4 regions of the Isoptericola sp. NPDC056578 genome follow, and region 3 is predicted to be linked to each of the others. Evidence: riboswitches for the same ligand, from Rfam matches in the RefSeq annotation. Region 3 holds a riboswitch; each other region holds the start of a gene.
What was found. Region 3 has a riboswitch for thiamine pyrophosphate ahead of ACFQ80_RS19520 (thiamine ABC transporter substrate binding subunit). Riboswitches for the same ligand answer to the same signal wherever they lie in the genome.

Region 1: it holds a riboswitch for thiamine pyrophosphate, as region 3 does, so the genes downstream of both, ACFQ80_RS20800 (ECF transporter S component) here and ACFQ80_RS19520 (thiamine ABC transporter substrate binding subunit) in region 3, are expected to answer to the same signal.
Region 2: it holds a riboswitch for thiamine pyrophosphate, as region 3 does, so the genes downstream of both, ACFQ80_RS02860 (bifunctional hydroxymethylpyrimidine kinase/phosphomethylpyrimidine kinase) here and ACFQ80_RS19520 (thiamine ABC transporter substrate binding subunit) in region 3, are expected to answer to the same signal.
Region 4: it holds a riboswitch for thiamine pyrophosphate, as region 3 does, so the genes downstream of both, thiO (glycine oxidase ThiO) here and ACFQ80_RS19520 (thiamine ABC transporter substrate binding subunit) in region 3, are expected to answer to the same signal.

Annotation. Positions count from the first base shown of each region.
Region 1 is NZ_JBHTVC010000078.1:605-3,927, forward strand. Features, by position in the region: partial or broken gene ACFQ80_RS20780 (hypothetical protein) at 1-29, shown strand, start outside; gene rsfS (ribosome silencing factor) at 26-472, shown strand; gene ACFQ80_RS20790 (histidine phosphatase family protein) at 469-1,158, shown strand; tRNA gene ACFQ80_RS20795 (tRNA-Ala) at 1,251-1,323, shown strand; TPP riboswitch at 1,487-1,598, shown strand; gene ACFQ80_RS20800 (ECF transporter S component) at 1,592-2,230, shown strand; gene ACFQ80_RS20805 (ABC transporter ATP-binding protein) at 2,235-3,323, shown strand, end outside.
Region 2 is NZ_JBHTVC010000004.1:70,501-73,823, forward strand. Features, by position in the region: gene ACFQ80_RS02845 (copper resistance protein CopC) at 1-512, opposite strand, end outside; gene ACFQ80_RS02850 (YcnI family protein) at 509-1,321, opposite strand; gene ACFQ80_RS02855 (hypothetical protein) at 1,410-2,081, opposite strand; TPP riboswitch at 2,208-2,350, shown strand; gene ACFQ80_RS02860 (bifunctional hydroxymethylpyrimidine kinase/phosphomethylpyrimidine kinase) at 2,341-3,323, shown strand, end outside.
Region 3 is NZ_JBHTVC010000067.1:3,187-6,509, forward strand. Features, by position in the region: gene ACFQ80_RS19505 (sulfite exporter TauE/SafE family protein) at 1-200, shown strand, start outside; gene ACFQ80_RS19510 (PAS domain-containing protein) at 378-1,157, shown strand; gene ACFQ80_RS19515 (DUF4235 domain-containing protein) at 1,183-1,449, opposite strand; TPP riboswitch at 1,606-1,710, shown strand; gene ACFQ80_RS19520 (thiamine ABC transporter substrate binding subunit) at 1,782-2,861, shown strand; gene ACFQ80_RS19525 (ABC transporter permease) at 2,837-3,323, shown strand, end outside.
Region 4 is NZ_JBHTVC010000054.1:28,763-32,085, reverse strand. Features, by position in the region: gene guaA (glutamine-hydrolyzing GMP synthase) at 1-1,266, opposite strand, end outside; gene thiE (thiamine phosphate synthase) at 1,372-2,010, opposite strand; TPP riboswitch at 2,042-2,144, shown strand; gene thiO (glycine oxidase ThiO) at 2,134-3,323, shown strand, end outside.

The sequences.
Region 1 (3,323 bases), on a different contig from region 3:
CGTACGAGCACCCCGGAGCCGCTGCATGACCGCTAGCCCCCGCGCCGTCGAGCTGGCGGTCGTCGCCGCCCGGGCCGCGTCGGACCGCAAGGCGCAGGAGATCATCGCGCTGGACGTGAGCGACCAGCTCGTGCTCACCGACGTGTTCCTCATCGCCTCCGGCACGAACGAGCGCCAGGTCTCGGCGATCGTGGACGCCGTCGAGGAGGCGATGTTCCTCGCCGGCTCCAAGCCGATCCGTCGGGAGGGCAAGGCGCAGGCGCGGTGGGTGCTGCTGGACTTCGGGGAGGTCGTCGTCCACGTGCAGCACGCCGAGGACCGCGTGTACTACGCGCTCGAGCGGCTGTGGAAGGACTGCCCGGCGGTGGAGCTGCCGGAGGACGCGCGCGGCGGTGACGGCGCGGCGGCCGCCGCCGAGTACGGCGACGGCGGGGGCGACGGGGCGATCCGTCTCGCGGGCGACGAGCGGTGACGGCCGGCACCGTCGTCCTGCTGCGGCACGCCCGCACCGCCTACAACGCGTCCCTGCGGCTGCAGGGGCAGATCGACATCCCGCTCGACGAGGTCGGGCGCTGGCAGGCGGCGGAGGGCGGCTCCGCGCTCGCGTCGTCGCACCGCGCGACGCGCATCGTGTCGTCCGACCTGGGGCGCGCCGTCGAGACGGCGACCGCGTACGCGGACGCGCTCGGCGGGCAGCCCCTGGTCACCGACGAGCGCCTGCGCGAGCGCGGCTTCGGCGCCTGGGAGGGCCTCACGGGCGCGGAGCTGCAGGAGCGCTGGCCCGAGGAGTACGCCGCCTGGCGCCTGGGCGCGGAGCCCGTGGGCGCGGGGGCCGAGACGAAGGCGGCGGTCGCGGAGCGCATGGCCGAGGCCCTGGCCGAGCATGCCGGCGACCTGGACGACGACGCGACGCTCGTCGTCGTGTCGCACGGCGCCGCCATCTCGCTGGCGGTGACGGCGCTGCTCGGGCTCGACCCGACCACGTGGCGCGGGCTGTCGGGGATGCACAACGTGCACTGGTCGCACCTGCACCGTGCGGGCGAGGGTGCCGTGCCCGCCTGGCGCCTCGTGGCGCACAACGTGGGCGCGGGGTACCCCCTGGACCGCTGGCAGGCGGGGCCGGACTGGAATTTGGAACCTGGCCCGAAGTCTGCCTAAGATATCGACGTTCCCGAGGGGCGCAAGCCCGGAGGAACGCACCGAATCAGACGAATCGCCCGGTCGCCCGTCGGCCGCGAGAGTCGGTTCTCGGGGCTGTGGCGCAGCTGGTAGCGCACCTGCATGGCATGCAGGGGGTCAGGGGTTCGAGTCCCCTCAGCTCCACCCCGACGAGAAGGCCCGGAACCACACGGTTCCGGGCCTTCTTGCGTGACCAGGGGTTTCACGGTGCGGGACGCCCTTGCGCCGACGCCGTCGTCGCCTAGGGTCGGACCTGCGGCCGCGTCGTCGGCCGCCGTGAAGTCACACCTGAAGTCACATCTGAAGACACCCATGACAGGGGAGCGCCGTCGAAGGGGCGCTGAGAGTGCGGGCACAGCCGCAGACCCTTGGAACCTGCTCCGGTTAGCACCGGCGAAGGGAGTTACCTGGAATGTCCGCGCCCACTTTCGCGCGCAGCGCGTCCCTGCGGTACCGCACCGTCGACCTCGTCACCGTGGCCATGCTCGGCGTGGCCGTCGGTGTCGTCTTCTGGGGCTGGACCCAGCTCTACCACCTGCTCTCAGCCGGGCTGGCGGTCGCCTTCCCGCCGGCCACCGGGCTGCTCGGGGGCGGCTGGCTGCTCGGCGGCGTGCTGGGCGGCCTCATCGTCCGCCGTCCGGGCGCGGCGCTGCTCGCCGAGGTCGTCGCCGCGAGCGTCGAGGCGCTGCTCGGCGCCGGCTGGGGCTTCTCGGCGATCGTCTCCGGCGTCGTCCAGGGCTTCGGCGCCGAGCTCGTCCTCGCCCTGTTCCTCTACCGGCGCTTCGGCGCCGCGGTCGCGGCCCTGGCGGGCGCGGCGGCGGGCGCGTGCGGCGCCGTGTACGAGTGGTTCGCGTACTACCCGGACTGGGAGTGGGGCTTCCGCCTGGCGTACCTGGGCCTCTTCGGGCTCTCCGGCGCGCTGCTCGCCGGCCTCGGGGGCGCGGCGCTCGTGCGCGCCCTCGCGCGGGCGGGCGTGCTCGACGCGTTCGGCCCGGGTCGCGACCTCGCCGACCGCGCCGTCGACCGTGCCGTCGACCGCGCGCCGGCCTGACGGCGTGGCGCACGACGACGTCCGGGTTCGCGTGCGAGGGCTGTGCTGGCGGCCCACCGGGCGCCGGGCCCCGACGATCGAGGGCCTCGACCTCACCGTCGGCGCGGGGGAGCGCCTGGGGCTGGTCGGTCCCAGCGGGGCGGGCAAGTCGACCGTGCTGCACGCCCTGGCGGGCGTGCTGGGCGACCCGCTGCCCGGCGAGCTGTCCGGGACCGTCCACGTGGACGGCGGGGTGGGGCTCGTCCCGCAGGACCCGGGCTCCGCGGTCGTCGCGGCCCGGATCGGCCGGGACGTCGCCTTCGGCCCCGAGAACGCCGGCCTGCCGCGGGACGAGATCTGGCGCCGGGCCGGGGAGGCTCTCGACCGGGTCGGGCTGCGCCACCCGCCCGACCGGCCGACGTCGGCCCTCTCGGGCGGCGAGCTGCAGCGGCTCGCGCTCGCCGGGGCGCTGGCGAGCGCGCCGGGCCTGCTGCTCCTGGACGAGCCGACCGCGATGCTCGACCCCGCCGCGGCGGCCGAGGTGCGCGCCGCCGTCGTCGGCGCGCTGGAGGGCTCGGACACGTCCCTCGTCGTGGTCGACCACCACGTCGGGCCGTGGCTCGAGCACCTGGACCGCGTCGTGGTGCTCGGACCGGGCGGCCGGGTCACGCACGACGTCGCGCCCGCCGCGCTGCGCGACGTCCCGTCCGCCCTGCGGGACGACCTGACGCGCGCCGGCGTCTGGCTGCCCGGCGTGGCGGCGCCGTCCCCGCTGTCCGTTCCCGCGGCGCTGGTGGCGCCGGACGTGCCCGGGCCGGACGTCGTCGTCGCCGGCCTCCGCGTCGACCTGGTGACCCGCGGCCTGCGCGGTCGCACCACGACGCGTGCCCTCGACGGCGTGGCCGCGCGGCTGCCCGCGGGCCGCCTCACGTCCGTCACGGGGCCCTCGGGGGCGGGGAAGTCCACGCTCGTCGCCACTCTTGCGGGGCACCTGCGGCCGACGGCCGGCGAGGTGCGGGGCGTCCCGGGGCGGACGGCCCGCTCGGAGGAGCTCGCGCGGTCCTGCGGGTGGGTACCGCAGCACCCGGAGCACGGCCTGCTCGCGCTGCGCGTG
Region 2 (3,323 bases), on a different contig from region 3:
TCGGCGGCCGACGCGCCGTCAGCGGTTCCGGAGGACGCCTCGTCCGCGCCCGCGGCCCCGGCCGGGGCGCACGGCGGGGCGTCCGTCGCCGGGGTGGCGGCCTCGGCCCCGGCGGGCGGGTCGTAGGTGAAGGAGAACGCGCCGCTGGTCGGGTGCCCGTCGGCCGACACGATCCGCCAGTCCACCGTGTACTCGCCGCCCTCGCCGAGGGCGACGGGCACCGACACGGTGCGGTCCTGCATCGTCGGGCATCCGGTCGCGTAGTCGGTGCCGTCGGCGTCCGTCACGGTGATCACCGTGCTGGAGCCCTCCGCGGACAGGTCGAGCACGACGTCGTCGAACGTCACGTCGACGGACCCGGGCGGTTCCGTCACCTCGGACCCCGAGGCCGGCGACGTGCCGACGACGACGTTGTGGGCGCTCGCGGGCGCCGCGCCGGCGACCCCCGCGGCCCCGAGGCCGAGGGCGAGGGCGAGCGACCCGGCTGCGGCGAGGGCGCGTCGCGCGCTCATCGCTGCTCGGTGCCGGTGCCGGTGCCGGTGGCGCGGGTCCGCGCCAGGGCGGCGACACCCGTGACGGCGCCGACCAGCCCGAGACCGAGGCCCGCCGCGCCGAGCGCCAGCGGGAGGGTGCCGGAGGCGTCGTCGTCGGCCGCCGCCTCCGTGCCCGCGTCTGTACCCGCGTCTGCGCCGGCGTCGGCGGCCGAGTCCGTGGCGCCGGCTGCCGACGGCGTGCCGTGGCCGCCGTCCTCGGCCGCCGGGAGGACCTGCAGGACGGGTGCCGGGAGGTCGGGCTCCGCGTCGCCGGTCGCCTCCTGGTCCCAGGCGACGACCTCGCCGTCGGAGTACGTCTGCGTGGCGGGCAGGGCGATCTCCTCGACGCCGTCCGGGACAGCACCGGCGGACACGGTGAACCGGAGGAACTCGCCCGGAGCGATGCCGGCGTCGGCGTCGTCGGCGGTCCACTCGATGCTCGCCGGCGCCTCGGTCACGGTGGTGCCGTGCACCTCGACGGGCTCGGGCAGGGGCGCCTGGGTGACCTTCGCCGTCCAGCCCGGCACGGGCTCCACGGACACGCTGGTGAACGGGGTGTCGGTGGGGAGGTCGACCTTCACGGCGGTGGTCGAGGCCTCGGCGGACTCGTTCGGGACCTTGAAGGTGAGGGTGGCGTACGACCCGGCCTCGGCCGCGTCGGGGGTCACGGTCACGTGCGCGGAGGCGGCGGCCGCGCCGAGGACGAGGGCCGGCACGGTGAGGGCGGCGGCGCCGGCGAGGCGGCGCGCGCGGAGGGCAGGGGTGAGGGCAGGGATGGTCCTGGACATGGGTGTGCTGCTCCTGGTGCTCAGGGGTGGTCAGGGGTCGTCGGACGACGAGGGACCCGCCCCCGTCCGACGACGGACCAGGGCAGGGTCAGGCGGCGCGCACGAGGGCGCCCGGGAGCAGCGGGGGGCCTCGTGGCGGGGTGCGCCGGACGGCGCGGGCCCGGAGGGGGTGCCAGGTGCGCCCGACGACGACGGCGGGCTCGCGGACGACGGGCGGCGCCGCCGGGCCCAGCACGAGGACCGCGACGAGCCGCAGCTGGCCCGCGACGTTGACGGCCGCTCGGTCGCCCGCCGCGAGCAGCAGGGCGGTGAGCAGCACCGCGGCAGCGTGCGCGGCGAGCATCCAGGACGTCGTCCCGGGGTCGTCCGCGTGGTGCAGGTGCAGCCCGCCGCCGGTCGCGGGCCCGAGGGAGCCCGGGCCCAGCGCGTGCAGGGCGTGCCCGTCCGGCGCGGCCCCCGGCGTCGAGGGCAGGGTCGTGAGCAGGGTCGCGGGTGAGGCGCCGGTGCCCGCCGCGCCGAGCACGGACAGGGTCGTGTGCTGCACGAGCTGGAGCGCGACCATCGCGGGCAGCAGGCGGGGGAGCGTCAGCCGGCGGCGGGCGGTCCACACCGCGAGCGGTGCCGTGAGCGCCACGACGACGAGCCAGGCGAGGGGTGCCCCGGGGAGCGCGCCGCCGGCCAGGAGGTGGGCGGCGGCCGCGATGCTGAGCGTCGTGCCGGCGACGAGGAGCTCGCGCGCACGACGGACGACCACGGGCACCCCCGCACCCTACCGTGCCGCGAACAGGCCGCGGGCCTGCGGCGCAAGGCCTGGCGAAGTGTCGCGGGACGCCGACACGCGCCGCGGGACGCCGCCCGCCCCCGCGCGGGCCTGGGCTACGGTGGGCGGCACGACACGGGGTGCGTCCCGACCGGTCATCGCCGCGACATCGTCACGACGACGTCGCGACCCGGCCGGCGGGCGCTGAGAACACACCCGTCGAACCTGATCTAGCTCGTACTAGCGAAGGGATGTCGACATGAGTGCGCGTGCACCTGAAGACAGCTCCGCCGGCAGCGCCGGCTCCACCGCCCCTGCTCCCGCGGCCCCGGCGCCGACGAGGGGCAGTCGCCCCCGCGTCCTGGCCGTCGCCGGGTCCGACCCGTCCGGGGGCGCCGGGATCCAGGCGGACCTCAAGTCGATCGCGGCCGCGGGCGGCTACGGGATGGCGGCCGTCACGGCCCTGACCGTGCAGAACACGCGGGGGGTGCGCGACGTGCACGTGCCGCCCGCCGCGTTCCTGGCCGCGCAGCTCGACGCCGTCACCGACGACGTGGCCGTCGACGCCGTGAAGATCGGGATGCTCGCCTCGGCCCCCGTGGCCCACGCCGTGGCCGCCTGGCTCGACGCCCTGCCGCCCGGCGCGACGGGCGCGCGACCCGCCGTCGTCCTGGACCCGGTGATGGTCGCCACGAGCGGGGACCGCCTGCTCGACCCGGCGGCCGAGGACGCCGTGCGGGACCTGCTGTCCCGGGTGGACGTCGTGACGCCGAACCTGCCCGAGCTCGCGGTCCTCGCGCAGGAACCGTCGGCCGCGGACTGGCCCGCCGCGCTCGAGCAGGCGCGACGCCTGGCCTCCCGGCACGGGGTCCTGGTGGTGGCGAAGGGCGGCCACCTGGGCGCCTCGGGGACGGGCGCGACGGGGGCGGGGGCCCCGGACGCGCTCGTCGGGCCGCAGGGCGTGCTGGCGGAGCTCCCCGGGCCGCGCCTGACCAGCACCTCCACCCACGGCACCGGCTGCTCGTTGTCCAGCGGCCTGGCCGCGCGGTACGCGCGCACGAGGGACTGGACCGAGGCGCTGCGCGGCACGAAGGCCTGGCTGACCGCGGCGATCCGGGCGGGGGCGGCCCTGCGCGTCGGCGGCGGGAACGGGCCGGTCGACCACCTGGTGGGGCTGCGCGCCGGCGGCGCGGAGCCGCTCGCGCCGTCCGGTGCGTCCGGTGTGGGCGGGGCATCAAGTCA
Region 3 (3,323 bases):
TCACCAACGTGCGGACCCTGCTGTCCCTCGACTCGTTCCCGGTGAGCGACGGCGTGCGCACCCTGGTGCTCGCGATCATCGCCGTGGGCTGGGCCGCCGCGGTCGTCTACTCGTTCGGCCAGCACCGCAAGGCGGTCGCGGAGGAGCGGGCCGAGGCGGCCGGCGAGCAGCCGGAGGCGGCGGCGACGACGGTCGCCTGACGGTCCGAACCCGTCACGGGCGCCGACAGCACCACCGAGCACCGCCACCGCACCACCGAGCACCGCCACCGCACGTCACCCGCCGTGCGGTGGCGGTGTCGTGCCGTCCCGGTACCGTGGTGGAGCCAGGAGAACTGCGCGCCGGACCCAGCTGCACGGCACTGGGGGTGGTCCTCGATGTCCAGCACGCCCAACGACACACCGCGCCGCGAGCTCGTCGCCCTCGCGGAGCTGTTGGGTGCCGGGAGCCAGCTGCTCGTGGGCCGGTACCGGGTCGACGTCGCCACGGGGGAGTGGTGGTGGTCGGACGAGGTGTTCCGGATCTTCGGGCGTGAGCCCGGCTCCGTCGCGCCGGGGCCCGAGGTGCTGCGCGCCCACCTGCACCCGGACGACCGTGAGCGGCTCTCCCGGACGGCGGTGGTCGCACTGGGTGCCGGGCGGCCGTTCTCGGGGGCACACCGCGTCGTGGACGACCACGGGCGCACGCACACGGTCGTCGTCACGGGTCAGGGGCGGCACGGGAGCGACGGCGCGTCGTCGCAGATCGTCGGCTACGTCATCGACGCGAGCCCGGTCGTGCGCGACGCGCTGGAGCGCGAGGCGCACCGCGCCGTCTCGCGCGCGTTCGTCGCCGCCGCGGCCGCGGAGCAGGCCAAGGGCGCCATCATGGCCGTCTGCGGCGTGGACGAGTCGGTGGCCACCGAGGTCCTCGCCGACGCGGGCGCGCAGGTCGGCGTGTCCGCCCAGTCGGCGGGGGAGCAGGTGATGAAGGAGCTCGCGCGACCGGTCGGGGACCGGGACGCCGCGCTCACGGCGGCGGAGGTGGTCCGGTCGGCACCGCCCGCGAAGGACGCGGCGGACCGCCTGAGCAGCGCGCTCGCCGCCGTGCGGCCGGTGGACCGACCGCACGGCCACGACGCGCAGCTGGCCCGCCGTCGTCCCCGCGCGAGCCACTGACGGGACCGCGCGGGGAATCGGCGGGTCAGCGGCCCGAGACGAACCGGGCAGCCGCGCGCCCGGCGCCCTGGCGGGCGAGGCGCTTCGCGAGCACCGCGACGCCGCCCGAGACGGCCGCGAAGGTGACCGCCTGCACGATGGAGAGCTCGTCGTCGTCCAGGTTGGTGGGCGCCACGTTGCCCGTCGCCCGCTCCCAGACCACCCCGATCAGCTTCTGCGCGACCCATCCGGCGGCGATCGTCAGCACCACCGTGCCGACCTTCACGCCCAGCGGCTGCTCGGTGTCCGTCACGTGCTCTCCCTCGGTCTGACCCGGCGTGCTACCGCCGGGGCGTCGTCCTGGTCCGGCGTCCACGGCCGACGGGCGGTGTCACGGCACGTCAGGCACGTCACACCCCGAGGCCGAGGACGGGACCACGGTAGCGCGGTGTCGACGGGTAGGCTCGTGCTGATACGACAGGGGAGCGCCCACCGGCGCTGAGAGTGCGGACCGCCGCAGACCCTCGAACCTGACCCGGTTAGCACCGGTGGAGGAAGTCGGGAATCTGGTTCCCTGCGGACGGCAGCACCACGACGGTGCCGGGCGCCCGCAGGACCCCCTTCTCGCACCTTGAGGAGGACAGCATGACGCTGAGCACCACGACCAGGACCAGGAGCGCGGCAGCAGCGGTCGGGGCCGTCGCGTTCCTGCCGCTGCTGGCGGCGTGCGGCGGCGGGACGCCGGCGGACGACGCGAGCGGGGCGTCGAGCACGGTCACGCTCGTCACCCACGACTCGTTCGCCGTCTCCGACGAGGTGCTGGCCGCGTTCGAGAAGGAGTCCGGCCTCTCCGTCGAGCAGGTGGCACCGGGCGACGCGGGCACGCTGGTGAACCAGCTCGTGCTCACCAAGGACGCGCCGCTGGGCGACGTCGTCTTCGGTGTGGACAACACCTATGCGTCGAGGGCCGTCGACGCCGGGGTCTTCGAGGAGTACCAGCCCGCCGACCTGGCCCCGGAGGTCGCGGCCTACGCGCCCGACGACCTGGCCGGCACGCTGACGCCGGTCGACGTGGGCGACGTCTGCATGAACCTCGACGACGGCTGGTTCGACGAGCACGGCGTCACGCCCCCGACGACGCTCGAGGACCTCGCGAAGCCGGAGTACCAGGACCTCACCGTGGTCACCAACCCCGCGACGTCGTCGCCCGGTCTCGCGTTCCTGCTCGCGACGATCGGTGCCTTCGGCACGGACGGCTGGGAGGCCTACTGGGCCGACCTGCGCGACAACGGCGTCAAGGTCGCCGAGAGCTGGGAGGACGCGTACTACGTCGACTTCTCCGGCGCCGGTGAGGGCGGGCAGCGGCCGATCGCGCTGTCCTACGCGACGTCGCCCGCGTTCACCGTGAGCGACGACGGGACGTCCTCGACGACCAGCGCGATGCTCGACACCTGCTTCCGGCAGGTCGAGTACGCGGGGGTGCTGGCCGGTGCGGAGAACCCGGACGGCGCGAAGCAGCTGGTCGACTTCCTCACCTCGCCCGAGTTCCAGGCCGACGTGCCCGGCCAGATGTACATGTACCCCGCCGACCCGGACGTGGAGCTGCCCGCCGACTGGCAGCAGTTCGCCCCCCTGGCCGACGAGCCGTTCGAGGTGGCGCCCGCGGACGTCGCCGCGCACCGCGACGAGTGGATCGAGCAGTGGACGGCGACGGTCGTCGGCTGACGCGCCCCGTGCCGCGCGCCCCGCGCAGCGCCGCCCGCCCGGCCTCCCGGGCGGCGCGGTGGCGCGCCGACCGGTGGGGCGCGTGGCTGGGCTGGGGTGCCGCGGTCGTGCTGCCGCTGGGCTTCCTCGCGGTCTTCTTCGCGTGGCCGGTGGTGTCGCTCGTCCTGCAGGGGTTCTTCACCGAGACCACCGCGGGGCGCACGCTCGACCTGTCCGGCTTCGCGGAGGTGCTGTCCCAGGAGCGCACGTGGCGGATCGTCGGGCAGACGCTCGCCCAGGCGCTCACCGGCACGCTGCTGGCGGTGCTGCTGGGCCTGCCGGGCGCGTACGTGCTGTACCGGTGCAGGTTCCCCGGGCGGACGCTGGTGCGGGGTCTGGTGACGGTGCCGTTCGTGCTGCCCAGCGTCGTCGTCGGCGTCGCGTTCCGCGCGCTCTTCGCCCCCGGCGGCCTGCTCGGCTGGG
Region 4 (3,323 bases), on a different contig from region 3:
GACGATGCGGATGCCCAGGCCGGGGCCGGGGAACGGCTGGCGGGCGACGATCTCCTCCGGCACGCCGAGCTCGCGGCCCACCGCGCGGACCTCGTCCTTGAACAGGGTGCGCAGCGGCTCGACCAGCTCGAACTGCAGGTCGTCGGGCAGGCCGCCCACGTTGTGGTGGCTCTTGATGTTGGCCGCGCCCTCGCCGCCGCCGGACTCGACGACGTCCGGGTACAGCGTCCCCTGCACGAGGAACTTGACCTCCTCGCCGTGGGCGCCCGCCTCGGCGACGATGTCGCGCTGGGCGTCCTCGAAGACGCGGATGAACTCGCGGCCGATGATCTTGCGCTTCGTCTCCGGGTCGCTCACGCCGGCGAGGGCGGTCAGGAACCGCTCCTTCTCGTCGCGGATGATGAGGTTCACGCCCGTGGAGGCGACGAAGTCGCGCTCGATCTGCTCGACCTCGCCCTCGCGCAGCAGGCCGTGGTCCACGTGCACGCAGGTGAGCTGGTCGCCGACGGCGCGCTGCACCAGCGCGGCGGCGACGGCGGAGTCCACGCCGCCGGACAGGGCGCAGATGACGCGGGCGTCGCCGATCTGCGCGCGGATCGCGGCGACCTGGTCGGCGATGACGTTGCCCGGCGTCCAGTCGGGCGCGAGCCCCGCGCCCTCGTAGAGGAACTTCTCCAGCACGGCCTGGCCGTGCGCCGAGTGCTTCACCTCGGGGTGCCACTGCACGCCGTACAGGCGACGGCCGGTGTCCTCGAACGCGGCGACCGGCGAGCCGGACGACGTCGCGAGCACCTGGAAGCCCTCCGGCGCGGCGTGCACGGAGTCGCCGTGGCTCATCCAGGTGGTCTGGTGGTCGGGGGAGCCCGCCAGCAGCACGCCCGCCTCGCACACCTCGACCTCGGTGCCGCCGTACTCCCTCTGCCCCGTCTGCGCGACGGTGCCGCCCAGCGCCTGCGCCATCGCCTGGAAGCCGTAGCAGATGCCGAGCACCGGCACGCCGGCCTCGAACAGCGCCGGGTCCACGAACGGGGCGCCCGTGGCGTACACCGACGACGGCCCGCCCGAGAGGATGATCGCCGCCGGGTTCTTGGCGAGCATCTGCTCGGTGGTGAACGTGTGGGGCACGATCTCGGAGTAGACGCGGGCCTCGCGCACGCGGCGCGCGATGAGCTGCGCGTACTGCGCGCCGAAGTCGACGACGAGGACCGGTCGCGGCGTGGGCGCCAGGTCGGCGGTGGTGGGGGTGTCGGTGGCGGGAGACGTCACCGAGCCATCGTAGCCGCCGGACGGTACCGCTCCCGGGCCCGTCCCACGGGTCACGCGGTGGGGTAGGTCACCTCGACACCGCGGCGGCGCGCCGGCCGTCGGCGGTCAGGCCAACCGCTCCCGCAGCTCGCGCGCGGCGCGCCCGGGGTCGGGCGCCTGCGTGATCGCGCGCACGACGACGACGCGCGACGCACCGGCGTCGAGCACGGCGTCCAGCCGCTCGGCGTCGACGCCGCCGATGGCGAACCACGGCGTCGTCGGGCGGGTCGCGGCGACCTCGCGCAGCAGGTCGAGCCCGACGGCCGCACGGCCGGGCTTGGTGGGCGTGGCCCACAGCGGGCCGACGCAGAAGTAGTCGACGTCCGGGTCGGCCTCGGCCTCGGCCGCCTGCGCGGCGGAGTGGGTGGAGCGGCCCAGCACCGGGCCCGGCCCGAGCAGCGACCGGACCGCCGGCACGGGCAGGTCGCGCTGCCCCATGTGCACGACGGGAGCGCCGGTCAGCCCGGCGACGTCGGCCCGGTCGTTCACCGCCCAGAGCGCGCCGTGCTCCGCGGCGACGCGGGCCACCACGGCCTGCAGCTCGAGCTCGCGCGCGACGTCGAGCGTCTTGTCCCGCAGCTGCACGACGTCCACGCCGCCCGCGAGCGCCGCGTGCAGGAAGTCCTCGAGGTCGCCCCGGTCCTCGCGGGCGTCGGTGCACAGGTACAGGCGGGCGTCGGCGAGCCGGGCGCGGGTCGTGGTCACGCCGGCCAGGGTAACCACGGCCCGGGTTACAGTGGCCGCGCACGGGAGCCCCGCTCGGGGCTGAGAGGGCGTAGGAGCCGACCGTCGAACCTGATCTGGGTCATGCCAGCGAAGGGAGCGCACATGCCCACGTCCACCGGTCCGTCCGCCACCCCCTCCGACGTCGTCGTCGTCGGCGGCGGGATCGTCGGTCTCGCGGTGGCCTGGCGGGCCGCGGACGCCGGCCTCGCCGTCACGGTGCTCGACCCGGCGCCCGGCGACGGCGCCACCCGCGCGGCCGCGGGGATGCTCGCGGCCGTCAGCGAGGCGGACTTCGGCGAGCGGGACCTCGCGCGCCTCAACCTCGCGTCGGCCGCCCGCTGGCCCGCGTTCGCCGCCGACCTCGCCGCCGCGACCGGTCGCGACGTCCCGCTGCTGCGTGCCGGGTCGCTCGCCGTCGCGTACGACGCCGACGACCTCGCCCTCCTGCGTCGCGTGCTGGCGCTGCACCGGGAGTGGGGCCTCGCGTCCGCGGAGGTCTCCGTGGCCGACGCCCGGCGCCGCGAGCCGTACCTCGGGCCGCGGCTCGCCGGGGCGGCCCGCGTCGAGGGCGACCTGGCCGTCGACCCGCGGGGCACGCACGCGGCACTCCTCGAGGCGCTGACCCGCGCGCCGGGCGGCACGGTCGTCCGCCGCGCCGCCGTGCGCCTGGAGCGGGACGCCGCGGGCCGGGTGGTCGCGGCGCACGACGCCGCCGGGGTGCGGCACGCCGCCGGGGCGGTGGTCCTCGCGGCCGGCGCCGTCCCTCCCGCGGGGCTGCTCGACGGCGCGCCGGAGGTGCGCATGCCGGTGCGGCCCGTCAAGGGCGTGACGCTGCGCCTGGACGCCGGGCCGGGGCTCGCCCTCGAGCACGTGGTGCGCGGCACGGTGCAGGGCCGGCCGGTGTACCTCGTGCCGCGGGGCCCGGGCACCGGCGCCGGCCCGGGCAGCGGGCCCGGGCACCGGGAGATCGTCGTCGGCGCCACCAGCGAGGAGCGGCCGGACGACCGCCGCGCCGAGGCGGGCGGCGTGTTCGCGCTGCTGCGCGACGCCCGCGCCCTCGTGCCCGGGATCGACGAGGCCGCGCTGGTCGACGTCACGCCGCGCGCCCGCCCGGCCACCCCCGACAACCTGCCGCTGGTCGGCGCCACCGCCGTGCCCGGACTGCTGGCCGCCGTCGGGCACGGACGCAACGGGGTGCTGCTCGCGCCGCTCACCGCCGACGCGGTGCTCGCCGCGCTGACCGGCACACCGCCGCCCGACGACGCGCTCGACACCCTCACCGCCGCCGACCC